4 regions of the Streptomyces sp. NPDC086787 genome follow, and region 4 is predicted to be linked to each of the others. Evidence: riboswitches for the same ligand, from Rfam matches in the RefSeq annotation. Region 4 holds a riboswitch; each other region holds the start of a gene.
What was found. Region 4 has a riboswitch for cobalamin ahead of ACIPK3_RS05810 (cobalamin biosynthesis protein). Riboswitches for the same ligand answer to the same signal wherever they lie in the genome.
Positions count from the first base shown of each region.

Region 1: it holds a riboswitch for cobalamin, as region 4 does, so the genes downstream of both, metE (5-methyltetrahydropteroyltriglutamate--homocysteine S-methyltransferase) here and ACIPK3_RS05810 (cobalamin biosynthesis protein) in region 4, are expected to answer to the same signal.
Region 2: it holds a riboswitch for cobalamin, as region 4 does, so the genes downstream of both, ACIPK3_RS03545 (prenyltransferase/squalene oxidase repeat-containing protein) here and ACIPK3_RS05810 (cobalamin biosynthesis protein) in region 4, are expected to answer to the same signal.
Region 3: it holds a riboswitch for cobalamin, as region 4 does, so the genes downstream of both, ACIPK3_RS08540 (CbtB-domain containing protein) here and ACIPK3_RS05810 (cobalamin biosynthesis protein) in region 4, are expected to answer to the same signal.

Region 1 covers NZ_JBIVBC010000011.1:231,326-238,762, reverse strand. The annotation lists gene ACIPK3_RS25010 (short-chain fatty acyl-CoA regulator family protein) at 1-130, opposite strand, end outside; gene aceA (isocitrate lyase) at 508-1,791, shown strand; gene aceB (malate synthase A) at 1,927-3,519, shown strand; gene ACIPK3_RS24995 (3-hydroxybutyryl-CoA dehydrogenase) at 3,516-4,418, shown strand; cobalamin riboswitch at 4,503-4,648, shown strand; gene metE (5-methyltetrahydropteroyltriglutamate--homocysteine S-methyltransferase) at 4,835-7,153, shown strand; partial or broken gene ACIPK3_RS24985 (ECF transporter S component) at 7,224-7,370, opposite strand; partial or broken gene ACIPK3_RS24980 (DUF4430 domain-containing protein) at 7,360-7,437, opposite strand, start outside.
Region 2 covers NZ_JBIVBC010000001.1:760,512-767,948, forward strand. The annotation lists gene ACIPK3_RS03525 (ECF transporter S component) at 128-988, opposite strand; gene ACIPK3_RS03530 (ABC transporter ATP-binding protein) at 985-2,661, opposite strand; gene ACIPK3_RS03535 (CbiQ family ECF transporter T component) at 2,675-3,739, opposite strand; gene ACIPK3_RS03540 (SCO2322 family protein) at 3,732-4,367, opposite strand; gene ACIPK3_RS03545 (prenyltransferase/squalene oxidase repeat-containing protein) at 4,364-5,584, opposite strand; cobalamin riboswitch at 5,701-5,831, opposite strand; gene ACIPK3_RS03550 (MBL fold metallo-hydrolase) at 5,894-6,916, opposite strand; gene ACIPK3_RS03555 (aldehyde dehydrogenase) at 7,030-7,437, shown strand, end outside.
Region 3 covers NZ_JBIVBC010000002.1:508,629-516,065, forward strand. The annotation lists gene ACIPK3_RS08530 (FAD-dependent oxidoreductase) at 145-1,293, shown strand; gene ACIPK3_RS08535 (sigma-70 family RNA polymerase sigma factor) at 1,489-3,126, shown strand; cobalamin riboswitch at 3,182-3,330, shown strand; gene ACIPK3_RS08540 (CbtB-domain containing protein) at 3,366-3,587, shown strand; gene ACIPK3_RS08545 (CbtA family protein) at 3,609-4,361, shown strand; gene ACIPK3_RS08550 (hypothetical protein) at 4,455-4,775, shown strand; gene ACIPK3_RS08555 (histidine phosphatase family protein) at 4,787-5,377, opposite strand; gene ACIPK3_RS08560 (DMT family transporter) at 5,469-6,371, opposite strand; gene ACIPK3_RS08565 (Dyp-type peroxidase) at 6,563-7,437, shown strand, end outside.
Region 4 covers NZ_JBIVBC010000001.1:1,248,677-1,256,113, reverse strand. The annotation lists gene ACIPK3_RS05825 (class II aldolase/adducin family protein) at 1-413, opposite strand, end outside; gene ACIPK3_RS05820 (anion permease) at 569-1,810, shown strand; gene ACIPK3_RS05815 (hypothetical protein) at 1,842-2,069, shown strand; cobalamin riboswitch at 2,199-2,342, shown strand; gene ACIPK3_RS05810 (cobalamin biosynthesis protein) at 2,458-3,408, shown strand; gene ACIPK3_RS05805 (cobyric acid synthase) at 3,405-4,997, shown strand; gene cobN (cobaltochelatase subunit CobN) at 4,994-7,437, shown strand, end outside.

The DNA.
Region 1 (7,437 bases), on a different contig from region 4:
GGCGGGAGTCGTGCTCCATCTGGTTCAGATAGCTGGGCGAGATCGCCAGGACCCGGGCCAGTTCGGCCTGGCTCATGGCGCGCTCCTCGCGCAGGCGCCTCAGCCGCGCCCCCGCGTACGTCTTGCTCACCGCGTTTCTCCCCATCCGGTCCGGGATGCGGTCAGCGTACGCGCTGGAGGCCTTCGCGCGCCCTTCGCAAACTTGGCAAATGGCCGGTCGAAGATTCGCAGAAGTTGGCATTGATCCACGGTTGATGGCACTCAGTGCCAGTGCCAGAGTCTGAGTGCGGCTCGCCGAACCCGGCGACCACCACCCGGAACCGGGGCGCGATTCATGCCCTGACGTCGGAGATCCCGGCGAGGGTGGAGGTTCTCACCGGCAGCATTGCTCAGCCGCCGCATGGCGGTACGGCGGGCCGCATCCAGCTTCACGACACGAAGTGCCACCCCTGTCCGTCCGGGCCGGGAACTTGGCAGACACAACAGACCGAGAAGACGGTGACAGTCATGGCAGAGGCGAGGACGCAGGCGGCCGAGGAACTCGCGCGGCGCTGGGCCACCGACCCGAGGTGGCAGGGCATCGAGCGCACCCACGGCGCCGAGGACGTCGTACGGCTCTCCGGCAGCATCCGCGAGGAGCACACCCTGGCCCGGCGTGGCGCCGAACGGCTGTGGCGGCAGCTGCACGAGCTGGACTACGTCCACGCGCTCGGCGCGCTGACCGGCGGCCAGGCCGTCCAGCAGGTGAAGGCGGGACTCCAGGCCATCTACCTGTCCGGCTGGCAGGTCGCCGCCGACGCCAACCAGGCCGGGCACACCTACCCCGACCAGAGCCTCTACCCGGCCAACTCCGTGCCGCAGGTAGTGCGCCGGATCAACAACGCGCTGCTGCGCGCCGACCAGATCGCCACCGCCGAGGACGCCGGCGACACCACCGACTGGCTCGCGCCGATCGTCGCGGACGCGGAGGCCGGGTTCGGCGGTCCGCTGAACGCCTTCGAGCTGACCAGGGGAATGATCGCGGCGGGCGCGGCCGGCATCCACTACGAGGACCAGCTCGCCTCCGAGAAGAAGTGCGGCCATCTCGGCGGCAAGGTGCTCGTGCCCACCTCCCAGCACATCCGCACCCTGAACGCGGCCCGCCTCGCCGCCGACATCGCCGACGTCCCCACCGTGATCATCGCCCGCACCGACGCCCTCGCCGCCAACCTGCTCACCAGTGACGTGGACGAGCGGGACGCCGAGTTCGTCACCGGGGAGCGGACGGCCGAGGGCTTCTACCGGGTCCGGGGCGGCATGGCCCCGGTCATCGCCCGCGGGCTCGCCTACGCCCCGTACGCCGACCTGATCTGGGTCGAGACCGGCACGCCCGACCTGGCCCAGGCCCGCGAGTTCGCCGAGGCGATCCACGCCCGGTACCCGGACCAGATGCTCGCCTACAACTGCTCGCCCTCCTTCAACTGGAAGGCGGCCCTGGACGACGACCAGATCGCCAAGTTCCAGCGCGAACTCGGCGCCATGGGCTACAAGTTCCAGTTCATCACCCTGGCCGGCTTCCACTCCCTCAACCACGGCATGTTCGACCTCGCCCGCGGCTACGCCGAGCACGGCATGACCGCCTACGTCGACCTCCAGGAGAAGGAGTTCGCCGCCCAGGCCCACGGCTTCACCGCCGTCAGGCACCAGCGCGAGGTCGGCACCGGCTACTTCGACCTGGTCTCCACCGCCGTCAACCCGGCGTCCTCCACCACCGCCCTGTCCGGCTCCACGGAGGAGGAGCAGTTCCACTAGGGCGTGCCGGCCCCCGCGAGGCAGGCGGGAATTGTCAGACACGCCTTAGGTCCAGCCCGCCCGTCGCCCCCGGCCCCTGAGTGAGCGGGGCCGGGCGGCCGTCCCCGCCACCCGCTCCCCGTACAGGAGTCCTGGATGACCACCACCACCCTCGCCCAGCACATCCGCGTCCTGGCCTCGCCCGGCGACCGGCACGACGAGATCCTCACCCCCGCCGCCCTCGACTTCGTCGGCCGACTCGCCGCCGAGTTCGGCGAGCGCCGCGACGGCCTGCTGAAGGAACGCCGTCGGCAGGCGATCCGTCTCGCGGCCGGGTCCCCGCTCGACTTCCCCATGGTCACCTCCGCCGTCCGGGCGGATCCCACCTGGCGGGTCGCGCCGCCCGCGCCCGGTCTGACCGACCGCCGCGTGGAGATCACCGGGCCGCCCGAACGCCGTATGGCTGTCAACGCCCTCAACTCCGGCGCTCAGGTGTGGATGGCCGACTTCGAGGACGCCACCTCACCCACCTGGGACAACATCATCGGCGGCCAGCTCACCCTGCTCGACGCCATCGAGCGGCGCATCGACTTCACCATCGACGACGGCAGGGAGTACCGCCTCGGCGAACAGCTCGCCACCATCGTCGTACGGCCGCGCGGCTGGCACCTGGACGAGGAGCACCTGGAGTACGACGGCCGTCCCGTGCCCGCCGCCCTCGTCGACTTCGGCCTGTACTTCTTCCACTGCGCGCAGCGGCAGATCGACGCCGGGTACGGCCCGTACTTCTACCTCCCCAAGCTGGAGAACCGCTACGAGGCCCGGCTGTGGAACGACATCTTCGTCCGCGCCCAGGAACTGCTCGGCATCCCGAGCGGCACGGTCCGCGCCACCGTCCTCATCGAGACGATCACCGCCGCCTTCGAGATGGAGGAGATCCTCCACGAGCTGCGCGAGCACAGCGCGGGACTCAACGCGGGCCGCTGGGACTATCTGTTCAGCCTGATCAAGACCGTCGGCCACCGCACCGACTTCCTCCTCCCCGACCGCGCGAAGGTCACGATGACCGCCCCCTTCATGCGGGCCTACACCGAACTCCTCGTGCGCACCTGTCACCGGCGCGGAGCCCACGCCATCGGCGGCATGGCCGCCCAGGTGCCGGCCAAGGACCCGGTCGCGAACGAGGCGGTCCTCGCCACGGTGCGGCTGGACAAGGAGCGCGAGGCGGAGGACGGCTTCGACGGCTCCTGGGTCGCCCACCCGGGGCTGGTGCGCGTGTGCCGTGAGGTGTTCGACGGCGTGCTCGGCGACCGGCCTCACCAGCTGGACCGCGCCCGTGACGACGTCGAGGTGACGCCCTCGGACCTGCTGTCGGTGCGCCGGATCGGCGGGCCGCCCACCGACGAGGGCGTCCGGACGAACATCGCGGTGGCCCTCGGCTACTTCGACGCCTGGCTGCGCGGCCAGGGCGCGGTGGCGCTGAACGGTCTGATGGAGGACGCCGCCACGGCCGAGATCGCCCGCGTGCAGATCTGGCAGTGGCTGCGGCACCGGGTGATCGACCGCGAGACGGTCCTGCGCGTTCTCGACGAGGAGGTCACCGCTCTCGAAGCGGTCCGGCCCTGGGCGCCGGTCGAGGAGGCGCGAGAGCTGTTCGAGCGGACCGCGCTCGCCGGTGAACTGCCGCTCTTCTTCACCCCGGACGCCTACTCCCGTCGCCTCGTGCGGCGGACGGAGCGCCGGTCATGAGCGCCGGCATCGAGCGGGTGGGTGTCGTCGGCGGCGGACAGATGGGTGCCGGGATCGCCGAAGTGTGCGCGCTGGCCGGCCTGGACACCGTGGTCTGCGAGGCCGAGGCCACCGCCGCCCGCGCGGCGTGGGAACGGGTGACCCGCTCGCTCGACCGGGCCGTCCGGCGCGGCCGACTGGAGCCCGCCGCCGCCCAGGACGCCCTCGCCCGCCTCGTGTTCACCGGCGAACCGGACGACCTGGCCGACCGGCAGCTCGTCATCGAGGCCGTCACGGAGAACGCCGACGCGAAGACCGAGATCCTCGCCGCCCTCGACAAGATCGTCGAGGACCCGGCGGCGGTGCTGGCGACCAACACGTCCTCACTGCCCGTCATGCGCCTGGGCATGGCCACCGGCCGCGCCGACCGGGTCGTGGGCCTGCACTTCTTCAACCCCGTCCCGGTGCTGCCGCTGGTCGAGGTCGTGTCGTCCCTGCACACCGCGCCCGGGACCGTGTCCGCCGTGGAACGCTTCGCCACCGAGACCCTGGGCAAGAGGGTCATCCACTCCCGGGACCGCGCGGGCTTCGTCGTCAACGCCCTCCTCGTCCCCTACCTCCTCTCCGCGATCCGCATGGCCGAGTCCGGCTTCGCCACCGCCGAGGACATCGACACCGGCATGGAACTGGGCTGCGCCCACCCCATGGGGCCGCTGAGACTGGCCGACCTGATCGGCCTGGACACCGTCGCCTCGATCGCCGAATCACTCTACGAGGAGTTCCGTGAACCCCTCTACGCCCCTCCCCCGCTGCTCCAGCGCATGGTCGAGGCGGGGCTCCTGGGCCGCAAGACCGGCCGTGGGTTCCACGCGTACGCGCACCCCCCGTCACCCTCGTGGACCGACTCGCCGTCCGAATGATGGAGTTGACGCCTCGCAGCACCGGACAACCCCTTAGGCTGGCCGGTGCAGCTGGTTCGTCCCGTCCGCCAGGCGGGACGTCGCAAGAGGGAACCCGGTGGGAATCCGGGACTGCCCCGCAGCGGTGAGTGGGAACGACCGCCGTCATACGCACTGGGTCCACGGGATCCGGGAAGCGACGGCCAGTAGGTGTCTCGTACGACGGGGCGTGCCCGCGAGTCCGAAGACCTGCCCGTTGCCCGCGCGCGCACGATGCGCACGCGGATATCCCGGTGACCTCGTGGGCGGGTCGGCGTACATATCAGGCGGACGACCGCGCCGTGCCGCGCGGGACCGGGTCCGTCCGGTGCTGTCACGCTTCGCGTCCCCGTCCCGCCACCGGGATCTCAGGGAATCGTCTCGCGAAGGAGATCTCCGTGACCGCCAAGTCCGCAGCCGCGGCAGCACGGGCCACCGTGTACGGCTACCCCCGCCAGGGACAGAACCGGGAACTCAAGAAGGCCATCGAGGGCTACTGGAAGGGCCGCGTCACTGCGGACGCCCTCCGGGACACCGCGGCCGAACTGCGCCACGGCAACTGGCGGCAGCTCGCCGAGGCCGGCATCCACGAGGTGCCGACCGGTGACTTCTCGTACTACGACCACGTCCTCGACACCACGGTCATGGTCGGCGCGATCCCCGAGCGCCACCGCGCCGCCGTCGCCGCCGACGCCCTGGACGGCTACTTCGCCATGGCCCGCGGCGCCCAGGATGTCGCGCCGCTGGAGATGACCAAGTGGTTCGACACCAACTACCACTACCTGGTGCCCGAATTGGGACCGGACACGGCGTTCGCGGCCAACTCCTCCAAGCAGGTGGCCGAGTTGCGGGAGGCACTCGCCCTCGGCCTCACCGCCCGGCCGGTGCTCGTCGGCCCGGTCACCTATCTGCTGCTCGCCAAGTCCGCCCCGGGGGTGGCCGCGGACTTCGATCCGCTGACGCTGCTGGACCGTCTGCTGCCGGTGTACGCCGAGGTCCTGGCCGCCCTGCGCGCCGAAGGCGCGCAGTGGGTGCAGCTCGACGAACCCGCTCTGGTCCAGGACCGCACCCCGGCAGAGCTGAACGCCGCCGCGCGCGCCTACCGCGACCTCGGAGAACTCACCGACCGGCCGAAGCTGCTGGTCGCCTCGTACTTCGACCGGCTGGGCGAGGCCCTGCCGGTGCTCGCCAAGGCGCCGGTCGAGGGGATCGCCCTGGACTTCACGGGGCCCGCCGCGGCCAACCTGGACGCGCTCGCGGCCGTGGGCGGGCTGCCCGGCAGGCGGCTGGTCGCCGGTGTGGTCAACGGCCGCAACATCTGGGTCAATGACCTGGAGCGGTCCCTGTCCACGCTCGGCACCCTGCTGGGCCTGGCCGACCGGGTCGATGTGGCCGCCTCCTGCTCGCTGCTGCACGTGCCCCTCGACGCCACCGCGGAACGGGACATCGAGCCGCAGATCCTGCGCTGGCTCTCCTTCGCCCGGCAGAAGACGAGCGAGATCGTCACACTGGCGAAGGGGCTCGCCCAGGGCGCCGACACCATCACCGCCGAACTCGCCGCCAACCGCGCCGACCTGGCCTCCCGCGCCGGATCGCCGATCACCCACGACCCGGCGGTACGCGCCCGCGCCACCGCGGTCACCGACGCCGACGCCCGCCGCTCACAGTCGTACGCCGAACGGACCGCCGCCCAACGCGCGGCCCTGCGGCTGCCGTTGCTGCCGATCACGACCATCGGCTCCTTCCCGCAGACCGGCGAACTGCGTACCGCACGCGCCGACCTGCGGGCCGGGCGGATCGGCACCGTCGGCTACGAGGACCACGTCAGGACCGAGATCCAGGAGGTGATCGCCTTCCAGGAGAAGGCCGGCCTCGACGTCCTGGTGCACGGCGAGGCCGAACGCAACGACATGGTGCAGTACTTCGCCGAGCAGCTCACCGGCTGTCTCGCCACCCAGCACGGCTGGGTCCAGTCCTACGGCACCCGTTACGTCCGCCCGCCGATCCTCGCCGGGGACATCTCCCGGCCCGAGCCGATGACCGTACGCTGGACGACGTACGCCCAGTCCCTCACCGACCGTCCGGTCAAGGGCATGCTCACCGGTCCGGTCACCATGCTCGCCTGGTCCTTCGTACGCGACGACCAACCCCTCGCCGACACCGCCCGCCAAGTCGCCCTCGCCCTGCGCGACGAGGTCAACGACCTGGAGGAGGACGGCACTTCCGTCATCCAGGTGGACGAACCGGCGCTCCGCGAGACACTGCCCCTGCGGGCCGCGGACCGGCCCGCCTACCTGGACTGGGCGACGGAGGCCTTCCGGCTGTCCACCAGCGGCGTGCGTCCCGACACCCAGATCCACACCCACATGTGCTACGCCGAGTTCGGCGACATCGTCCAGGCCATCGACGACCTCGACGCCGACGTCATCAGCCTGGAGGCCGCCCGCTCACACATGCAGGTGGCTCGCGAACTAGCCGCCCACGGTTACCCCCGCGAGGCCGGACCCGGTGTCTACGACATCCACTCCCCGCGCGTACCCAGCACCGAGGAGGCCGCCGATCTGCTGCGCACCGCCCTCTCGGCCATCCCCGCCGAACGTCTCTGGGTCAACCCCGACTGCGGCCTGAAGACCCGCGGCTGGCCCGAGACCCGGGCCTCCCTGGAGAACCTGGTCGCCGCCGCCCACACGGTCCGGGGCGAGCTGCCCGCGTCCTGATCGCAAGGAGGCCGGGGCGCTCGCGCGCCCCGGCCCTCAAGAGTCCTCGGCCTTCAGGAATCCCCGGCCCTCAGGTGGCCTCGGCCTTTGCCGTCCCGGCGGCGGCGAACCGCACGGGTGCCCGGAACCTTGCCCGGCGTGCGGCGCGGCGGAAGGTCGTGAGCACCGCCGGACCGGCCAGCAGCACGCAGACGAAGTTGGTGAAAGATGTTCCAGTAGGCGCTGCCACCGCCGCTGACCTTCTTGATGGTGTCGACGGAGTAGTCGTCGAACGACGCGTGTCA
Region 2 (7,437 bases), 490 kb from region 4:
GAAGGGGGAATGCCGTCCGTGTGGCGTGGCTCTCGAAGTGCAGGTCAGTGGGGGTGCGCTGTCGGACATTTCGGATAATTCGTCCTACGATGCGGAATCGTAGGTGAGCTGCGTCATGTGGGGTGCCTCACCGCGTCGGCGGGTCGAATGTGACGGCGGTCTCGAACACGGCCCGGCGGGTGGCCCGGCGCAGCGCGCGCAGCAGGGCCGGGCCGAGCGCCACGGTCAGTACGACGGTGCAGACCGCCCGGCCCAGGTCCCAGCCCAGCGAGGTGGCCAGGCAGTACGTGACGAACCGGGCCAGGTTCGCGGGGACCGCCGCGTGCGGGTCGAAGGCGATGCCGGAGGCGAGCGCGCCCATGAAGGGCCAGCCCGCGAGGTTCATGAGCGTGCCGTAGGCGAAGGCGGCGAGGAAGCCGTACAGGGCGAGCAGCAGCAGCTCGCCCCGGCCGCGCAGCCGGTCGGGGCCCGGGAGCAACCCGGCGCCCATGGTGAACCAGCCCATGGCGAGCATCTGGAACGGCAGCCAGGGGCCCACCCCGCCGGTGAGCAGCGCGGACGCGAACATGGTGAGCGAGCCGAGGGTGAACCCGAAGCCCGGGCCGAGCACCCGGCCGCTGAGCACCATCAGGAAGAACATGGGCTCGATGCCGGCGGTGCCCGCGCCGATCGGCCGCAGCGCCGCCCCGGTCGCGGCCAGCACCCCCAGCATGGCCACCGCCTTGGGCCCGAGCCCCGACTCGGAGATCGTCGCGGCGACGACGGCCATCAGCAGCACCAGCAGTCCCGCGAAGAGCCAGGGCGCGTCCTGGGCGTGGGCGCTCAGGCCCGAGCCGGGCGGAGCCAGGAACGGCCACCCGAAGGCGACCACCCCGACCGCGCCGACCAGCACCAGGGCGGCCGCGGACCGGGGCCCCAGCCGGATCGCCCGGGCCTGAGGCTGCGGGCGCGCGGGGGCGGTCGTACCAGGATTCGTACGGGGGCTCATGCCAGGGCCTTTCGCACCTGGGCGGGCGTGAGCCAGCGCTGCGGGGCCAGGATCTTGGTGACCTGCGGGGCGTAGGACGGGGACGAGACGACGATGTCGGCCGTCGGACCGTCCGCGATGACCTCGCCCTCCGCCAGCAGGACGACCCGATGTGCGATCTCGGCGGCCAGTTCCACGTCGTGCGTGGCCAGTACGATGGCGTGCCCCTCGGCGGCCAGTGCGCGCAGCACGCCCACCAGCCGGGCCTTGGCCGCGTAGTCCAGGCCGCGGGTCGGCTCGTCCAGCAGGAGCAGCGGCGGCCGGGCGGTCAGTACGACGGCCAGGGCCAGCGCGAGCCGCTGCCCCTCGGAGAGGTCCCGGGGGTGGACGTCGTCGCCGATGCCGGGCAGCAGGCCGGAGACCAGCGCACGGCAGGTGCCGGGCTCGGCCCGCGCGTCCCGGTCGGCGGCCGCGCACTCGGCGCCGACCGTCTCCGCGTACAGCAGGTCGCGCGGCTCCTGCGGCACCAGACCGACGTGCCGCACCAGCTCCCGGGGCGCGGTGCGGTGCGGGACCGCGCCGCCGACCAGCACCGTCCCGGCGGACGGCTCGACGAGCCCGACCAGACTGCCGAGCAGCGTGGACTTCCCGGCGCCGTTGCGGCCCATCAACGCCACCGTCTCGCCGGGCGCGAAGGCGAGGTCCACCCCGCGCAGGGCGTCGACCCGGCCGCGCCGGACGGCCAGCGCGCGCACCTCGGCGCACCGGGGCAAGGCCGCTTCCGGGGCGCGCCCGCGCAGCAGCCGTCGCTGCGCCGGAATCCGGGGCGCGGGCGGGGCGGTGACCGCCGGAGCCGGCACGGGCCGCGGGGCCGCCTTCCCGGCGAGCCGCCTCCGCAGCTCCCCGGCGCGGCGGCGCGCGTCCCGCACGGTCAGTGGCAGCGGGGACCAGCCCGCCAACCGGCCGAGGTCCACCACCGGCGGGTACACCGGTGACACGGCCATCACCTCGGCCGGGTCGCCCAGCAGCGGGGCGGCGCCCGGCGCGGGCAGCAGGACGACCCGGTCGGCGTACTGGATCACCCGCTCCAGGCGGTGCTCGGCCATCAGGACCGTCGTACCCAGGTCGTGGACGAGCCGCTGGAGCACGGCGAGGACCTCCTCGGCGGCCGCCGGGTCCAGCGCCGACGTCGGTTCGTCCAGCACCAGCACACTCGGGTGCGGGGTGAGCACGGAGCCGATCGCGACACGCTGCCGCTGCCCGCCGGAGAGCGTGGCGATGGGCCGGTCCCGCAGACCGGCGAGACCCAACAGATCCAGGGTCTCCTCGACGCGGCGCCGCATGACCTCCGGGGCGAGCCCCAGCGACTCCATCCCGTAGGCGAGTTCGTCCTCCACCGTGTCCGTCACGAAGTGCGCGAGCGGATCCTGGCCCACCGTGCCCACGACATCGGCGAGTTCGCGCGGCTTGTGCGTGCGGGTGTCCCGGCCGGCGACCGTGACCCGGCCGCGCAGGGTGCCGCCGGTGAAGTGCGGCACGAGTCCGCTGACCGCGCCGAGCACGGTGGACTTGCCGACCCCGGACGGGCCGACGAGCAGCGCCAGTTCACCCTCCGGTACCTCGAAGTCCACGTTCCGGACGGCGGGTTCGGCCGCACCCTCGTAGGTCACGGAGACGTTCTCGAATCTGATCACGACGGCTCCTCCATCAGGTCTCCCGGCGGACGACGAAGGCGGGCAGCAGCGCGAGGAGTACCGAGGCCGCCGGGAATACGGGCAGGGCGGGCGCGACCAGCGGGACCACCCCGGGGTGCAGCGCGTCGGGATCGGACACGGAGGCCAGCGTGAGCAGCGCGGCGGCCCCGGCGCCGGACCCCGCGACCAGCCAGGCGCGCAGATCCCAGGGGTCGGGGCGGTAGCGGGTGCGCAGGGTACGGCGGCCACCGAGGCGCAGGCCCGCGAGGGCGGCGGCGACCCCGGCGAGCAGCACCGGCAGGCCGTAGGTGCCGCCCTCGGCGGTGAGCAGCCCGTACGTTCCCGCGCACACGCCGAGCAGGCCGCCGAGGGTCAGCGCGGCGGTGGTGCGGCGCACCGGTGCTGGGACGTCGGCGCTGCGGCCGTATCCGCGCGCGTCCATCGCGGCGGCCAGCGCGACCGACCGCTCCAGCGCGCCCTCCAGGACCGGCAGGCCCACGTGCAGCAGCCCGCGCACCCCCCGGTCCGGACGGCCGCGCAGCCGGCGGGCGGCCCGCAGCCGCCGTACGTCGGCGACCAGGTTCGGGGCGAAGGTGAGGGCGACGACCACGGCCACACCCATCTCGTACAGGGCGCCGGGCAGCGACTTGAGGAGGCGGGCCGGGTTGGCGAGGGCGTTCGCCGCGCCCACGCAGATGAGCAGCGTGGCCAGCTTGAGACCGTCGTACAGCGCGAAGACACAGGCCTCCGCGGTGACCGGGCCGCCCAGCCGGATGCCCTGCGCCCATTGCGGGAGCGGCACCTCGGGGAGCGTCACGAGCACATGCGTGCCGGGGATGGGGGAGCCGAGGAGCACCGCGAAGACGAGCCGGACGGCCAGCACGGCGAGCGCCAGCCGGACGAAGGCCGCGTAGGAGCGGGACCAGGGGGCCGCGGTGCGGTGGGTGGCGACCACATAGCCGGTCGCGGCGACGAGCAGGCCGAGCAGGAGCGGGTTGGTGGTGCGGGTGGCGGCCGTGCCGAGCCCCAGGGCCCACAGCCACCAGGCGCCGGGGTGCAGGCCGCTCCGGCTACGCATCCCTGCGCCGCCGCGCCTGCCACAGGGCCGCGCCGCCGAGCAGTACGACCGCTCCCGCGCCCGCGTACAGGCCCACCGACGGGCCGCCGTCGCCCCCGCCGGGGGCCTTCGGCGCCGGCTTCCCGGCCGCCACCTGCTCACCGCAACCCCGCTGCGGGTAGCCCGAGATGGCGCACAGCAGGGCGTTGGTGTCATAGCGCAGGGGCTTCGCCACCGAGGCCAGGGCCTCGGCCGTCGTCGCGTCCCCGGCCACCCGGGCGCACGCCGTCCGGGGCGCGGGCGGGTGCTCCCCGGAGGACGCGTCGGCGGCCGTACCGAAGTCGATGACCAGCGCCACCCGCTTCCTTCCCGGAGCGGCGGGCGTGCCCGCGCAGATGGAACGGAAGTCCGCCGTGCCGCGCGGCCGGGTCGCGTCCGCGGAGTCCTCGCTCACCGCGAAGCGGAAGCCCTGGACGTCCCCGTCGGCGGGACGGGCCGTCGACGGCCCCTGGGTGGCGTACGTCCAGCCCTGGCCGTCGCGCTCCCAGAAGGACCAGTAGCGGTACCCGGCCGCGTCGGCCCGGCCCACGGCCGCGCCGAGTATCAGCGTGGCCAGGAGCAGCGGCAGGGCACGGCGGACAGCGGTCACGGCTGCTGCCGCTTCTTACGGCCGCTGAGCAGGAAACCGGCGCCGATGCCCGCGACCAGGCCGACGCCGACGATCCACCACACGCCGTAGCCCGAGTCGGACTTGTCCGCCTTCTCGGTATCGGCCCCGGTGGGCTTCTTCATCTCCTGCGGGGCGGGCCCGGTCGCGTTGAGCGCCTTCACGAGGTCCGTGCCGCCGAAGTCGCGCGGGTTCCCGCCCACGACGTGCGCGGCGAGGATCAGCTCGGCGTAGGCCGCCGGGCCGCTCTGCTGCGCCCACTTGACGGAGTTCTTCTCCAGCCAGGCGTACGGCTTCCGTGCCTGCTCGGTGTAGCCCTGCGCGGCGAGCGCGACGACCGTGTAGGCGGTGCTGCCGTGGTCGGGCTGGGGCTCGGCGCCGGCGAGCGCGGACTCCAGGTGGCCGCCGGTGCGGTGCAGTTCGGCGGTCAGGTAGGCGGTGCCGTTGCGGGCGATGTCCTCGGGCTTGAGGTCGGTGCCGGAGCACTTGGCGTCGCCCGACCGCGCCTTCCCGGCGGTCGTCGCGAGCCCCTTGTTCAGCGCGCCGAGCACACCGGCCGCCGTCGCGTACGCGTTGGCGGAGAGCTTGGCGCCCTTCATCGGCGGGAGGCCGAGCGCGCCGCCGCCGTCCTTGCCGCAGGGCACGGCCAGCGCGGCCAGCGCGTCGTACGGGTTCTTGCCGCCCTTGCTGACCCCGGCGGGGTTCTCGCCCACCGCGGTGAGCGCGGCGATGACGCCCCCGGTGGTGTTCGCGTCGCTGCCCGAACCCGGGTAGCCCCAGCCGCCGTCCGCGCTCTGCTGAGCCTTGAGCCAGGTCACCGCCTTGCCGGCCTCGGCGTCGTGACCGCCGATCGCCTTCAGGGCCTGCACGGCGACGGCGGTCATGTCGGCCGTGGCCGTACCGGCGGCACAGGGCTTGGTGGCGTCGGCGCGGAACGCGGCGAAGGAGCCGTCGGCGCACTGCTGCCCGGTCAGCCAGTCCACGGCCTTGTCGGCCGGCGTCAGGCCGACCGCGTGCTGGGCGAGCAGGGTGAGGGACTGGCGCCAGACGCCGTCGAACTTCGGATCGGCGTTGCCGTACAGCCCGGACGGCAGTGCGGCCGACGGGGACGGGGACGCGGACGGGGCGGCCATGGCGGGCGCGGCCGTGCCGATCACGGCGACGGCGGCCAGGACCGCTGCGCTGCGGTGGATGTTCATGATCGGCGGATGCCTCTCCTTGCGGGGAGCCGCGCAGCACAGGGGACACCCCGGGCGGCTCGACTCCGTAAACCTCGACGGTGTCGTGCGCGGGCGAGCCCCGACACACCTGAGCCGGGTCAACTGTCCGTCCGGGGAGGTCCGGCTTGCCGTCCCTCGGGACGGTTCACGGTTGCGGGTCAGCGCCGGGTTCGCACCGGCTTTCCCCCGTACGGGTGTGACGACGACCCGGCTACTGTACCGGCCGGTCGGCGCGGGGCCCGAGTGGTGCTCGGCACACCGCCGGGCGGGGCGGGCCCGGGGCGCTCGTCACACCGCCACGTAGGCCACCGGCGAGGTCCCCGGCACCGCTTCCGCCCGGCCCTGTTTCACCAGACGGCGCAGATGGGACTCGGCCTCCGAGACCGCGATGTTGCGGGAGCCGTGGCGGATCTGCTCCCAGGGGCGGTTCCACTCCATGCGTTCGGCCAGCTGCCAGGGGGTGAGAGGCTCGGCGAGCAGGGCCAGCAGGCCGGCGAGGCGGTCCTCGTGGTGGACGAGCAGCTCCCGCACGCGCGCGGCCGCGTCGGTGAACGCGTGCTGGTGGGCGGGGAGCACCTCGGCGGGAGCGAGACGGCCGACGCGCTCCAGGGAGTCGAGGTAGTCGCCGAGCGGGTCGGTGACGGTCATGTCGTCCGGGTCCTCGTAGAGGCCGATGTGCGGGGTGATCCCCGGGAGCAGGTGATCGCCCGAGAACAGCCGCCCATGGCCGGGCAGTTGGGCCGGGTGCTCCTCCTCCAGGTGCAGACAGACGTGGCCCGGCGTGTGCCCCGGGGTCCAGATGGCGCGCAGCCGGCGGCCCGGCAGGTCGAGGAGTTCGCCGGGGACGATCTCCCGGTCCGGCAGTGCGGGGGAGAGGCCGGGCAGGGTGCGGCGGGCGGTGCGCAGCGGTGCCACGTGCTCCTCGGGTGCGCCGGCCGCGTCGAGTTTGGCGGCCATGTACGCGAACCAGCGCTCCGGCCGGTTCTGCCGTGCGCGCCGCACGATCGCGATGTCGGCCGCGTGCATCGCGACCCAGGCTCCGGAGGCCTCCCGCACCTGCCCCGACAGCCCGTGGTGGTCCGGGTGGTGGTGGGTGACGACCACGCCCCGGATCTCCGCGACCGAGGTGCCGCACGAGGTCAGCCCGGCCACGAGGGCGTCCCAGGAGGCCGGGTCGTCCCAGCCGGTGTCCACCAGCACCGGCCCCCGGTCGGTGTCCACGACGTACACCAGTGTGTGGCCGAGCGGGTTGTCCGGGATGGGCACGGCCAGGGAACGCACCCCGCCGCCGTGATCGAACGTCTTCGTCATCTGACCTCCGCCCGGGACCATTGCCCACCCAAACTAGAACTGATATCAGTTCTGATACAGCGTCAGAAATGAAACAGCGTCAGAAAAACGCGTGCCGCAGGAGGCAGTCGGTCATGACCGAGCTCGTGGAACACGGACAGCTGTTCATCGGAGGGGAGTTGACCGACCCGGTCGGCGGGGACGTCATCGAGGTCGTCTCCCCCCATACCGAGGAGGTCATCGGCAGGGTCCCGCACGCCTCGCGCGAGGACGTGGACCGGGCCGTGGCGGTGGCGCGGCGCGCGTTCGACGAGGGGCCCTGGCCGCGGACGAGCCTCGACGAGCGGATCGAGGTGGTCACCCGCATCAAGGACGCGATCGCCGCCCGGCACGAGGAGATCGCCCGGGTGATCTCCGCCGAGAACGGGTCGCCGTACTCCTGGAGCGTCCTCGCCCAGGCGCTCGGCGCGATGATGGTGTGGGACGCGGCGATCAGGGTCGCCCGCGACTTCACCCACGAGGAGACCCGCGACGGCGTCCTC
Region 3 (7,437 bases), on a different contig from region 4:
GTTGTCTCGTTGCACTTTTGGATCGAGTGTGGTTTTGTGGTGGTGCGGTCGACGGGCACGGTCCCGGCCGCACCATCCTCCGTTTCGGATTTTCGAAACCTCCCTTGATCCCCGAAACATCCCTGAGAGAAGGGACTCCTCGCCATGTCCGCATCCAGCCCCCGCATCGCGATCGTCGGAGCCGGCCCCGGCGGCCTCGTCTGCGCCCGCGTCCTGCAACAGCACGGCATCCCGGTGTCCGTCCACGACCTCGACGCGTCCCGCACCGCCCGCGACCAGGGCGGCACCCTCGACATGCATCCCGAATCCGGCCAACAGGCGCTGCGCGCCGCCGGTCTCTGGGAGCAGTTCCTCGAACTGGCCAGGCCCGAAGGCCAGCAGATGCGTCTCGCCGGCCGTGACGGCCGGATCCTCTTCGACGCGACCCCGCCCGAGGCGGGCACCGACGAAGGCAGCCCGGAGATCGACCGCGGTCGGCTGCGCGACCTCCTGCTCGACTCCCTCGCGCCCGGCACCGTCCGTTGGAGCCATCGGCTCACCCGGGCCGAACCGCTGGGCGGGGGCACCCACCGGCTGCACTTCTCGGGCGGCGACACCGCCGACGTCGACCTCGTCGTCGGCGCCGACGGCGCCTGGTCCAGGGTCCGCCGCCTGCTGAGCGAAGCCGTGCCCGTCTACACCGGCGTCACCTTCGTCGAAACGGGGCTCGACGACGCCGACCACCGCCACCCGGCACTCGCCGCCCTCGCCGGCGAAGGCACCATGATGGCTCTCGACGACAACCAGGGCTTCGTCGCCCAGCGGAACGGCGGCGGCCACATCCGTGTCTACGTCGGGATGCGCACCGACGAGGACTGGCACCAGCGCCGGGGCGTGGACCTGGCCGACGCCGACGCCGTACGCGACGCGCTCCTCAAGGCGTTCACCGGCTGGAGCGACGACCTGCTCGGGTTCATCACCGAAACCGACACCGGCTACGTCAACCGGCCCCTGTACGCCCTGCCCGTCCCGCACACCTGGGAGCACACCCCCGGGGTGACCCTCCTGGGTGACGCCGCGCACGTCATGTCGCCGTTCTCCGGCATGGGCGCCAACCTCGCCATGCTCGACGGTGCCGACCTCGCCCGTGCCCTCGCCGCCGGACCCACCCTCGACGATGCCGTCACCGCCTACGAGAGCGTCCTGCTGCCGCGGTCCGCCGAGGCCGCCGAGGGAGCCGCCGAGGGCATCGACGGCGCCTTCGCGCCCGACGGCGCCGAACAGGCCCTCGCCCACATGACCCGGCATCACTGAACGGTCCGACCGTCGACCGGGGTGTGACGTGCACAACACCCTATGGAGGGCATACCGGTACGAAGGCTCCCAACTCCCTCCCTGATGTGAGCAACCCCCGAACTACTGTCCCAAGAACTGTTATCGGGGACGCTCGTGGAGGTCTCCCAGTCATCGGACATCATCGTCGGGCGTCAAGGACAGGGAAGTCTTCTTATGAGCACACAGGACATGGTGAACTCGGCCGCACTCGTCGCCGCCGCCCGCGAGGGCGACCAGGCGGCGCAGGACGCGCTGGTCAACGCGTACCTGCCGCTCGTGTACAACGTCGTGGGCCGGGCCCTGAACGGCTCGGTCGACGTCGACGACGTCGTACAGGACACCATGCTGCGGGCCCTGAACGGGCTGGGCGGCCTGCGTGACCCGGAGAACTTCCGCTCCTGGCTCGTGGCCATCGCCATGAACCGCGTCCGGGCGCACTGGCAGGACCGCCAGTTGGCCCCGGGTGCCGTGGAGGAGGCCGCCGAGTCCGCGGACCCCGGCGCCGACTTCGTGGACCTGACCATGCTGCGGCTGCAACTGTCCGGGCAGCGCCAGGAGACCGCCCGCGCGACCCGCTGGCTGGAGCCCGACGACCAGAGCCTGCTGTCCCTGTGGTGGCTGGAGTGCGCCGGCGAACTGACCCGCGCGGAGGTCGCGCAGGCCCTGGAACTGTCCCCGCAGCACACCGCGGTGCAGGTGCAGCGGATGAAGGCACAGCTCGACGCGGCGCGAGTCGTCGTACGAGCCCTCGAGGCGCAGCCGCCCTGCGAGGAACTGCGCGGCATGCTGGGCACCTGGGACGGCCGGCCCTCCGCGCTGTGGCGCAAGCGAATAGCCCGCCACGCCCGCGACTGCGTGAGCTGCGCGGGCCGGTGGAGCGGACTCATGCCCGTCGAGGGCCTGCTCGCCGGCCTGGCGCTGGTCCCGGTGACCGCCGCGCTGCTGGCGGGCGCGCGGGCCGGCCTCGGCGCGACGGCCCCGGTGGCCGCAACAACGGCGCTGGGCGCGACGGGCGGTCCCGCCGGGGGCGGCAGGGCCGCCGCCAGGCGCCGCTCCGACGGCGGTCAGACGACCTCCCGGGCAGCGGCGCGCAGGCAGCGCCGCAACCGGCAGCGGGCCCTCGGCGGCGCGGTCGCCGCGGCCTGCCTGCTCGGCACCGGCATCTGGTACTTCGGCACGGATCCCGGCACCGGGACGGACACCGCGGCCAAGACGCCCACCACACCGCTCGCGGAGATCGAGGCGGCCGACGCCCCGGCGACCTCCCCCGTACCGTCGGCGTCGCCGTCCGTGTCCTCCTCGCCCTCCGCCTCCCCGTCGAAGAGCCCGAGTTCCTCCCCGACCGCCCGCAGGACCAGGACCGCCCCCAAGCCCGCGAAGCCCGCCACCCCGTCGCGCCGGTCCAGCACCACGACCACGCAGTCGGCCCCCGCGGGAACCGTCGGCCAGGTCATCGCGCTGGTCAACAAGGAGCGCTCGGCCGCCGGCTGCGGCCCGGTCACCGACAACTCCCAGCTGCGCGACGCCGCGCAGAAGCACTCCGACGACATGGCCGCACGCGGCTTCTTCGACCACACCAACCCCGACGGCAAGGGCCCCGGCGAGCGCATCACCGCCGCCGGCTACCGCTGGTCCACGTACGGCGAGAACATCGCCGCGGGCCAGCAGACCCCGGCGTCGGTGATGGACGCCTGGATGCACAGCTCCGGCCACCGCGCCAACATCCTCAACTGCTCGTTCAAGGAACTCGGCGTCGGCGTGCACAACGGGTCCGGCGGACCGTGGTGGACGCAGGACTTCGGCGCCAAGTAGCACTGCTCCTCGGAGAGGAAGATCACGTGACGCGGGCGCGGTCTTGGCCGTGCCCGCGTCACGCGGTACGGTCGGTCCGATATCGACGACGGCGAGACGGAAGCCGGTGTGAGTCCGGCACGGTCGCGCCACTGTGAGCGAGACGCCCCAGTTCTCTGGAGCACCTTGTGAGTCAGACCCGTGGCCGTCGTCATGTGCACCACCGAGATGGGACGCGAACTCCCAGAGGAGGTCCTGCCATGGCGCAGACCGTCGCCCAGCCGACAGCCAACACCCCCGCCGTTCCCGCCACGCTGCCGCTGAAGGCAATAGCACCCTGGGCGGTCTTCTTCGGCGTCCTCATGCTCGTCCTGCTCTACTTCGTCGGCGCCGAACAGGGCGCCACCTCCGTGATCAACGGCACGGACGTCCATGAGTGGGTTCACGACGCCCGCCACCTGCTCGGCTTCCCCTGCCACTGACCCGAGGGACGCCGCACCATCATGAACTCCGCAACCGTGCGCAACCTTCTCGTCCGGGGCATGCTCGCCGGCCTGGCGGCCGGCGTGCTCGCCCTGATCGTGGCCTACTTCCTCGGTGAGCCGAACGTCGACAGCGCGATCAGCTTCGAGGACGCCCACTCCCACGAGCACGAGATGGAAGTCGTCTCCCGCTCCCTCCAGTCCACCGCCGGACTCGCCACCGGTGTCCTGGTCTACGGCGTGGCCTTCGGCGGCATCGCCGCGCTCGCCTTCTGCTTCGCGCTCGGCCGCATCGGCCGCTTCAGCCCCCGGGCGAGCGCGCTGCTGCTCTCCGGCTGCGCGCTGCTGGCCGTGTATGTCGTGCCGTTCCTGAAGTACCCGGCCAACCCGCCGTCGGTCGGCGACCCCGACACCATCTCCAAGCGGACCACGCTCTACTTCCTGATGATGGCGCTCAGCGCGCTGCTGGCCGTGGCCGCCACCATCCTGGGCAAGCGGCTCGCGCCCGCACTGGGCAACTGGTGGGCCACCGTGACCGCGGTGACCGCGTTCGCCGTGGTGATCGGGCTGGCGTTCGCCTTCCTGCCGGTCATCAACGAGGTGCCGAAGGACTTCCCGGCCGCCCTGCTGTGGCGGTTCCGGCTCTCGGCGCTGGCCATCCAGGCCGTGCTGTGGGGCGGATTCGGCCTGCTCTTCGGCGAGTTGGCCGAACGGCAGCTGAACCCCAAGCCCGCGGCCGCCACGGCCGGGCGGACGGTTTCCGCCACCAACTGAGTCCTTCAGGACAGCAGAGGGCCCTTCGGAACCATCCGGGGGCCCTCTCGCGTTCTCCGGCACACAGGACAGGGCGAGGAGCGGAGGACCGAGTTGGCCAGACACCTTCAGCCGCGCCGCATCACCCTCGGAGGCCGGGAGGCGGTCGCCCTCACCGTCGAGGAATACGAGCAACTGATGGCCAGCCGACGCCAGATCGGCGGCCAGAGCGCCCGCGTCCGCGTACTCGCCCAGCAGGCCAAGCGCACCGAGCAACTCCTCCAGGACCTGGAGTCCCTCGTCGCCGCCCCGCTGGACTGCCACGAACACCCACGCGCCGCCGAACCGTGCGACACCGCTGCCGGCGCGGACTCCGCGTGCCTGCGCTGCGCGATAGCGGCTCGGCTGCGTCTCCACCGGGACCGCGATTCCTGAGCCCGTCGGCGTCAGTCGGCCGTGCCCGCGTCCGGACCGGCAAGCGGTCGCCCGAGGCGTACGTTCCAGCGTCCGGCGCGCCCACTCAGTTCGACGGCCGTCAGAGGTGGCGCGTCCAACCGCCAGAAGGCGTCCGTGGACATGCCCAGGGCGTGAACGACCACCGCCCGCACGACCTCGGGCTCGACCACCGCGAGCGTACGGCCGTCCGTCTCCAGGGTGTCGTCCAGCCAGCGTGCGACCCGCCCGCAGAGGTCCCGCACCGACTCCCCGCCGTGCGGCGCGGCGCCCGCGTCGGACAGCCACCGGGCCACGGCCTCCGGCTCCGCCGTGCCGACCTCAGTGAGGGTACGGCCCCGCCAGCGCCCCACGTCCAGGCCCGCGAGCCGCGGTTCCGGCCCGCCGTCGAGACCGAGCGCGGCGGCCGTCTCCCGGCAGCGCACGCTCGGGGAGGTGACCACGTGTGCGGCCGACGGCAGCATGCCGGCCACCGACCGTGCCCGCGCCGCGCCGGCCTCGTCGACCGGGCCGTCGTCGTCGAAGCGCGCCTGCCGAAGCGACGGCCCCGTGGCGGGCGTGATGAAGGTGACGCGACTCGTCACGTGGGGGTCCCCTCCTGCTGCCGACGGAGCACAGGTTACGGGCCGACAGCCGACAGCCGACCGTCGGCGCCGGTCCGACGCTGTTGCGTCTTCAGTTGCGCTGCGGGTCCTCCACCGTGCCGCGGCACGGTTCACGGCTCTCCTGCGCGGGCTGGGCGATGAACCGCTCCGCCTGGCTGAGCACCAGCACACCCATGACGATCAGCAGGCCGCCGAGCACCTCGGGCAGCAGCCACCAGCCCGTACGGATCCGCTCGTCGAACAGGGTGATGCCCAGCGCCAGACTGACCGTCGCGTCCCCGATGGTCAGCGCGGGCTGCGCGGCGGACAGCGGACCCGCCTGGAGGGAGTTCTCCAGGAACAGCACCGCGGCCACGCCCGTCAACGCGAATCCGTAGGTCTGCCAGGACCGCAGGAACGCCGTGAACCCCTGGTCGGCGAAGGTGCCCGTCGCCGATTTCAGCAGGGCGGCGGTCAGCGCGTTGCCCACGGCCGAGGCTCCCGCGAGGATCGCGGCGCGACGGGCCGCCGGGGTGTTCCGGCGCGCCAGGAGCAGAGCCGCGGCCATCGACCCCAGGCACAGGACCAGCGCGGGGAGCCAGCGCCCCATGGAGGCCTGGTGGGTCGCGCCGTGCGGGGCGGCGGCCGCGAGCACCAGTCCCAGCCCGCCGACCACCCCCGCCACCCCCCACCATCCCGGCCGGGACAGGCGGTGGTGCATCAGTGGGGCCGCGACCAGCAGCGCGAACGGCAGTTCCAGGATGAACAGGGGCTGCACCAGGGCGAGAGGCCCGTTGAGCAGTGCGAGGCTCTGGAACAGCGCCGCCCCCGCGACACCGGCGACGCCGATCACCCAGGCCGGGCGGCGCGCCAGCTCCAGCAGCAGTCGTAGACCACCGCGAGTGCTGGCGGACGCCGCCTTGCGCTGGAACGCGGTGCCCACGGCGTTGCTCGCGGCGCCCGCGACCGCGAACGCCGCGGCCAGCTCGATCACATCCGTCTCCTCGGTGCGGCACACGACGGCGCAGCACACCACCGCCGTACGGGCCCCGAGCCTCTTCAGCCTACGCAAGCCCGCGCCGCGCTGCGCCCCGATGGCTTCCCGCGCGGTTTTCCCCGGGGCGAAGCAGGATGGACAGGACCTGCCAGGAAGCGCCAGGGCGGCGGCGGAGCGGAGGAGGGCCTGTGGTCGAGTCCCAGCCCGTGGTGGTCCCACCGGCCAAAGCCACGGTGTTCCTCGTGGTCACCATCGACCCCGGCGGCGAGGACACCGTCCGCGACCTGCTCCCGGACCTCTCCGGGCTGCGCCGCTCCGTCGCCTTCCGCGCCCCCGACGACGAGCTGACCCAGGTCGTCGGCATCGGCTCGGCGGCCTGGGACCGGCTCTTCGGCGGACCCCGTCCACGGGACCTGCACCCGTTCGTGGAGCTGCGGGGCGAGCGCCACCGGGCGCCCACCACACCGGGGGACCTGCTCTTCCACGTACGGGCCCGCCGAATGGACCTGTGCTTCGAACTCGCCCGGCTCATCACGGACCGGCTGCGCGGCGCGGTCACGGTGACCGACGAGGTCCACGCCTTCAAGTACTTCGACGAGCGCGATCTGCTCGGGTTCGTCGACGGCAGCGAGAACGCCGAGGGCCCGCTCGCGGACGAGGCGGTGTTCGTCGGCGACGAGGACCCCGGCTTCGCGGGCGGCAGCTATGTGATCGTGCAGAAGTACCTGCACGACCTGGCGGCGTGGAACGCCCTGCCGGCCGAGCGGCAGGAGGACGCCGTGGGGCGGACGAAGCTCACCAACGTCGAACTCCCCGACGACGTGAAGCCCGCCGACTCCCACGTGGCCCTGACCACCATCACGGACGAGAACGGCGACGAGCGCAAGATCATTCGAGAGAACATGCCGTTCGGTACACTCGGCGACGGTGAGTTCGGCACCTACTTCATCGGCTACGCCCGCACCCCCGACGTGACCGAACGGATGCTGCGGAACATGTTCCTCGGCGACGGCCGGGCGGCGCACGACCGCATCCTCGACTTCTCGACCGCGATGACGGGCTG
Region 4 (7,437 bases):
CGTACCGGTCCGCCGAGGGCGCCGGTCATGTAGTGGACGGGCGGGAGTTCGGTGACGAGCGTCGAGACGGCGGTGGCGTGCACGGCGTGGGTGTGGACGACGGCGCGGGCGTCGGTGGTGCGGTAGACGGCGAGGTGCATGGGCAGCTCGCTGGTGGGCACAAGGGTGCCGAGCACCCGCCGTCCGGTGAGGTCGACTCCGGTGATGTCGTCCGGGGTCAGCCGGTCGTAGGGCACTCCGGAGGGGGTGACCAGCACGGTGTCGCCGACCCGCGCCGAGACGTTGCCGGAGGTTCCGACGACCAGCGAGTCGGCCACGGTACGGCGGGCGGTGGCGACGAGCGCCTCCCAGGCGGCCGCCGTGTCGTCGCTGTCGTCGCTGTCCTCGCTGTCGTCACACTGCTGTTCGGCCATACGTCGATCCTGCCAGCCCGCTCCCGTCCGCGGGTGACGGGGATCTCTCGAAGACACGCGCCCGCGACATCGCGGCGCCCGCCTCAGTTCACCTTCCGTTCATCCAGGTTGCCTACGTTCAACCAGCCAATGACCTCGAACGATTGCCTGGGTAAATGGAAAACTTCTCGCTGATCCTCGCGATTGTGGTCGTGACCGCACTCGCGTTCGATTTCACGAACGGTTTTCACGACACCGCCAACGCGATGGCCACGACCATCTCGACCGGCGCGCTCAAGCCCAAGGTCGCGGTGGCCATGTCCGCCGCGCTCAACCTCGTGGGCGCCTTCCTCTCCGTGGAGGTCGCCAACACGATCTCCAAGGGTCTCGTCGACGAGACCGGCATCCGTCCCGAGGTCATCTTCGCCGCCCTGGTCGGCGCGATCCTCTGGAACCTGGTGACGTGGCTGGTGGGACTCCCCTCCAGTTCCTCGCACGCTCTCATGGGCGGCCTGATCGGCGCCACGATCGCCTCGGCCGGCACGGGCGCCGTCCACAGCGACGCGCTCGTCACCAAGGTCCTGATCCCGGCGGTCGCCGCCCCGGTCGTCGCCGGTCTGGCGGCCCTGCTCGCCACCCGCTTCTCCTACGCGCTGAGCAAGGGCTCCGAGACCGAGGCCACCCGCAAGGGCTACCGCGCCGGGCAGATCGCCTCGGCCGGTCTGGTCTCGCTCGCCCACGGCACCAACGATGCGCAGAAGACCATGGGCATCATCACCCTGGCGCTGGTCGCCGGCGGTTCCATCGCCCCCGGCTCCAACCCTCCCACCTGGGTCATCCTCTGCGCGGGTCTCGCGATCGCGCTCGGCACCTACCTCGGCGGCTGGCGCATCATCCGCACCATGGGCAAGGGCCTCACCGACCTTCAGCCGCGGCAGGGGTTCGCCGCCCAGACCAGCGCTGCGACCGCCATCCTGGCCTCCGCGCACCTGGGCTTCTCCCTCTCCACGACGCACGTGGTCTCCGGCTCCGTGATGGGCGCCGGCCTCGGCCGCAAGGGCGGCGTGGTCCGCTGGTCCACCGCGACCCGCATGCTCGTCGCCTGGGTACTGACGCTTCCGGCCGCTGCCCTGGTCGCCGCGCTCGCCGAGTCCGTGACCGACCTCGGTGACTGGGGCACCGCGCTCGTCGCCGTCTTCCTGGTCGCCGCCAGCGCCGCGATCTGGAAGATCTCCCGCCGCGAGGTCGTCGACCACAGCAACGTCAACGAGACCGAGGAGCCGGCGGGCGTGGTGACCACCGCGATCGCCGCCGTGACCCCGCCGCCCACGGCCGCCCTGGCCGAGGAGCTGAAGGCCACGATCCCGTCCCCGGTGCCCGCCTCCGCCGACCCGGCCGCCCCGCCGGCCACCGTCTGACCCCGAGCCCGGTTACTAAGGAAGCATCACCATGAAGATCGACTGGGCAGCTCTCGGCTCCGTCTTCGGCGTCAGCCTCGGAGTCACCGTGGGCCTCGTGGCCCTCTTCACCCTCGGTGTCGCGGGCCTCTCGCGCCGCGAACGCGCCACGGCCCAGGGCGGCGGCGCCACCCTCGCCGCCACGGGCGCCTACGTGTGCTTCGCGGCCTGCGCGTCGGCGGTCGCGTACGGCATCTACCTGATCGTGGTCAAGGCCTGACCGACCCGTGGAAGGCTCCTCCCCGACGCTTGACGGGGAGGAGCCTTTTCGTATGCCGTGACACGGCCGGGCGGGGCCGGTGTGGGGTTCTGCACACTCACCCCGTGCAGGTCAGCGGCGAGTTGACGGCTCTTCCGGGCCCGTGGTGGACTGCCCGGGCCATGTACGGCGGCAGAAGAGGAAGCCGGTGCGAATCCGGCGCGGTCCCGCCACTGTCACCGGGGTATCGGTCCCCGGGAGCCAGGAACTCTCGCCGCCGGTCTCGTCGAACCAGGGCGTGGACACCCTGAGTGAGGACATATCGCCATGCTCGCTCGGCCGTTGAGGGCCAGACAGGCCTTCGGGTACACCACAGGATCGCTGCCCGACCCTTCGGCCGGCTGAGCCGATGCGTGCCGATCGCGTCTTCGCGTACGGCGCCTCCGCCGGCCTCCTCGCCGACCTGATCCTGGGCGATCCGCGCCACGGGCACCCCGTCGCCGCGTTCGGGCGCACGGCCGCCTCCGTGGAACGGGCGCTGTGGCGGGACCACCGCGGCTGGGGGGCCGCGCACACCGCCGTCTGCGTCGGCGGAGCCGTGGCCCTCGGCGCCCTCGCCCACCGGGCAGCCCGCTCCTCCACCGCCGCCTCCGTCGCCCTCACCGCGGCGGCCACCTGGACGGTCGTCGGCGGGAGTTCACTCGCCCGCGAGGCCCGGATCATCGGGCGCGCCCTGGAGGCGGGCGACCTCTCGGCGGCCCGCGCCCGGCTGCCGCACCTGTGCGGCCGGGACCCGCAGGCCCTCGACGCCGACGCCATGGCGCGGGCGGTGGTGGAGTCCGTCGCGGAGAACACCTCGGACGCCGTGGTCGGTGCCCTGGTGTGGGGTGCCGCGGCCGGCGTGCCCGGACTCCTCGGGTTCCGCGCCGTGAACACCCTCGACGCGATGGTCGGCCACAAGTCGCTTCGCCACCGGCGGTTCGGCTGGGCCTCCGCCCGTCTCGACGACGTCGCCGGCTGGCCCGGCGCCCGGCTCACCGCCGTGCTCGCCGCCGTCGCGGGCCCGGATCCGCGCGGCGCGCTGCGCGCCTGGCGGGCGGACGCGCACCGGCACCCGAGCCCCAACGCCGGGCCGGTGGAAGCCTCCTTCGCGGGCGCCCTCGGCGTGCGGCTCGGCGGCACGCTCTCCTACGGAGGCCGGATCGAGCACCGGCCCGTGCTCAACGGCGGTGGCCGCCCCGTGGCCACCGGCGACATCCACCGGGCCGTACGGCTCTCCCGCCGGGTCGGCCTGCTCGCGCTCGGCACGGGAATCGCCGCGCGCGCCATCGTGCGGAAGGCAAGGGGGCACAACTCGTGAACGGCAGGGGTCTACTGGTCGCCGGCACCACGTCGGACGCCGGCAAGAGCGTGGTGACGGCGGGGATCTGCCGGTGGCTGGTACGGCAGGGGGTCAAGGTCGCGCCCTTCAAGGCGCAGAACATGTCGCTCAATTCGTTCGTGACCCGTGAGGGCGCGGAGATCGGCCGGGCGCAGGCGATGCAGGCGCAGGCCTGCCGCGTCGAGCCGACCGCTCTGATGAACCCCGTGCTGCTGAAGCCGGGCGGCGAGCAGAGCAGTCAGGTGGTGCTGCTGGGCAAGCCGGTGGGCGAGATGAGCGCGCGTGGGTTCTTCGGGGAGTCCGGGGGGGCCGGGAAGTCCGGGGAGTCGTCCCCCGGGGCGGGGCTGCACGGTGGACGCCGGCAGCGTCTGCTCGGGACCGTGCTGGAGTGCCTCGCCGAGTTGCGGGGCACGTATGACGCGGTGATCTGTGAAGGGGCCGGCTCTCCCGCCGAGATCAACCTGCGCCGGACCGACATCGTGAACATGGGGATCGCGCGGGGCGCGCGGCTGCCCGTGCTCGTCGTCGGCGACATCGACCGCGGCGGCGTGTTCGCCTCCTTCTTCGGCACCGTGGCCCTGCTCTCCCCCGAGGACCAGGAACTGGTCGCCGGGTTCCTCGTCAACAAGTTCCGGGGCGACGTCGGCCTCCTGGAACCGGGCCTCGACATGCTGCACGGACTCACCGGACGGCACACGTACGGCGTGCTGCCGTTCCGGCACGGGCTCGGTATCGACGAGGAGGACGGGCTGCGTGTCTCCCTGCGCGGAACCGTGCGCGAGTCGAACGTCGCCCCGCCCGTCGGGCAGGACGTGCTGCGCGTGGCGGTCTGCGCCGTGCCGCTGATGTCCAACTTCACCGACGTGGACGCCCTCGCCGCCGAACCCGGCGTCGTCGTACGGTTCGTGGACCGGCCGGAGGAGCTCGCCGACGCCGACCTGGTGATCCTGCCGGGGACCCGGGGAACCGTGCGGGCGCTGGAGTGGCTGCGGGAACGCGGGCTGGCGGACGCGATACGGCGCAGGGCCGCCGAAGGACGGCCCGTGCTCGGCATCTGCGGCGGCTTCCAGGTGCTCGGCGAGCACATCGAGGACGACGTGGAGAGCCGCCGCGGACACGTGGACGGGCTCGGAATCCTGCCCGTCCGGGTGCGGTTCGCCCGGGAGAAGACCCTCACCCGCCCGACCGGGCAGGCCCTCGGTGAGCATGTCGAGGGCTACGAGATCCACCACGGCGTCGCCGAAGTGCTGGGTGGCGACGTGTTCTTCGCCGACGACAGCGGGCACCCCTTGGACGGCTGCCGGGTCGGACAGACCTGGGGCACCCACTGGCACGGCTCCCTGGAGTCGGACGCCTTCCGGCGGGCCTTTTTGCGGGAGGTGGCGGCCGCCGCGGGCCGCCGCTTCGTGCCGGCCCCCGACACCTCGTTCGCCGAGCTGCGCGAGGAGCAGCTCGACCGGCTCGGCGACCTGATCGAACAGCACGCGGACACCGACGCGCTCTGGCGGCTCATCGAGTCGGGCGCGCCACAAGGACTGCCCTTCATTCCACCGGGAGCGCCCGCATGAGCACAGTGTTGTTGTTGTCGACCGCCGACACCGATCTGCTGGCGGCACGGGCCTCCGGCGCGTCCTACCGGATCGGCAACCCCACCCGCGTGGACGTCGCGGAGGAGCTTCCCGGGCTGATCGGGGGCGCGGACATCGCGGTCGTACGGCTGCTGGGCGGAAAGCGCGCCTGGGAGGACGGGCTCGCCGCGCTCAGGGCGTCCGGTGTCCCGACGGTGCTGCTCGGCGGTGAGAGCGTCCCCGACGCCGAGCTGATGGCGGAGTCGTCCGTACCGGCCGGTGTGGTGGCCGAGGCGCTGCGCTACCTGGTCGAGGGCGGCCCCGACAACCTCACCGAACTCGCCCGGTTCCTGTCGGACACCGTGCTGCTGACCGGCGAGGGCTTCGAGGAGCCGCGGAAGATGCCGGAGTACGGCGTCCACGGCGACCGCGCCCGCACCGAGGGCCGCCCCACCGTGGGCGTGCTCTTCTACCGCGCCCACGAACTGAGCGGCAACACCGCCTTCGTGGACACCCTGTGCGAGGCGATCGAGGCGCACGGCGCCAACGCCCTCCCGGTGTACTGCGGTTCGCTGCGCGGCGCCGACGCCGGGCTGTACGAGATCCTCGGCCGGGCGGACGCACTGGTCGCCACCGTGCTCGCGGCGGGCGGCACCCACGCCTCGCAGGCGTCGGCGGGCGGCGACGAGGAGGCCTGGGACATCGGCGCGCTGGCCGAACTGGACATCCCCGTGCTGCAGGGCCTCTGCCTGACCTCCTCGCGGGCCGCCTGGGACGAGTCCGACGCCGCCCTCTCCCCCATGGACGCGGCGATGCAGGTCGCGATCCCGGAGTTCGACGGACGGCTCATCACGGTGCCCTTCTCCTTCAAGGAGCAGGGCCCGGACGACGTCCCGGTCTACGTCGCCGACCCCGAGCGGGCCGGACGCGTCGCCGGAATCGCCGTACGGCACGCGCGACTGCGGCACAAGCCGAACGCGGAGAAGAAGCTCGCGCTGGTCTTCACCGCCTACCCGACCAAGCACTCGCGGGTCGGCAACGCGGTCGGACTCGACACGCCTGCCTCGGCGGTACGGGTCCTGGACGCGCTGCGGGACGCGGGCTACGCCCTCACCGAGTACCCCGACAACGGCGACGAGCTGATCCACCGGCTGATCGAGGCCGGCGGCCACGACGTCGAGTGGCTCACCGAGGAACAGCTCGCCACCGCGCCCGCGCGGGTGCCGCTCGCCGACTACCGCACCTGGTTCGACGGGCTCGACCCGGAACTGCGCGACGCCATGCTGGAGGCATGGGGCGAGCCGCCGGGCGGTCTGTACGTGGACGGCGAGGACATCGTGCTGGCGTCGCTCCAATTCGGGAACGTCGTCGTGATGATCCAGCCGCCGCGCGGCTTCGGCGAGAACCCGATCGCGATCTACCACGACCCCGACATGCCGCCGTCGCACCACTACATGGCCGCCTACCGCTGGCTGGACAACAGCTTCGGCGCCGACGCCGTCGTGCACATGGGCAAGCACGGCACGATGGAGTGGCTGCCGGGCAAGGGCCTCGGGCTGTCGCACGGGTGCGCGCCGGACGCGGTCCTCGGCGAACTGCCCCTGATCTACCCGTTCATCGTCAACGACCCCGGTGAGGGCACCCAGGCCAAGCGGCGCGGGCACGCCACGGTCGTGGACCACCTCGTGCCGCCGATGGCCCGCGCCGACACCTACGGCGACCTGGCCAAGCTGGAACAGCTCCTGGACGAGTACGCGCTCGTGTCGGACCTGGACCCGGCCAAGGCCCCGGCCGTACGGGCGCAGATCTGGACCCTCGTCAAGGCCGCCGAACTCCACCACGACCTGCATGTGGACGACCAGCCGGACGACGACGCCTTCGACGAGTTCGTCATGCACATCGACGGCTATCTGTGCGAGATCAAGGATGTGCAGATCCGCGACGGCCTGCACATCCTGGGCGGCGGTCCGGAGGGCGAAGCGCGCGTCAACCTCGTGCTCGCCGTGCTGCGCGCCTCGCAGGTGTGGGGCGGGCAGGCGAACGCGCTGCCGGGTCTGCGGGCCTCGCTGGCCGAGCACTTCGGGCTGGTGGAGAAGGACCTGCTGGCCGAGCCGGGCGCGCCGGTGAAGGTGCCGGTGGAGCTGACGGACCTGGTCGAAGGGCCCGCGCGCACCGGCGCCGACGCCATCGACCTGCTGGAGCAGCTGTGCCGGCGGTTCGCGCAGGGGATGGAGGAGCGCGGCTGGGACAGCGCGGCGGTCCCGGGCCTCGTCCGCGAGGTGCTCCGCACCGGGCTCCCCGACGCGGCGGCCGTGCTGGAGTTCGCCTGTACCGAGGTGGTGCCGAGGCTGGCGCGGACCACGGACGAGATCGGCCACATCCTGCGCGCCCTCGACGGCGGTTACGTCCCGGCGGGCCCGTCCGGCTCCCCCACGCGCGG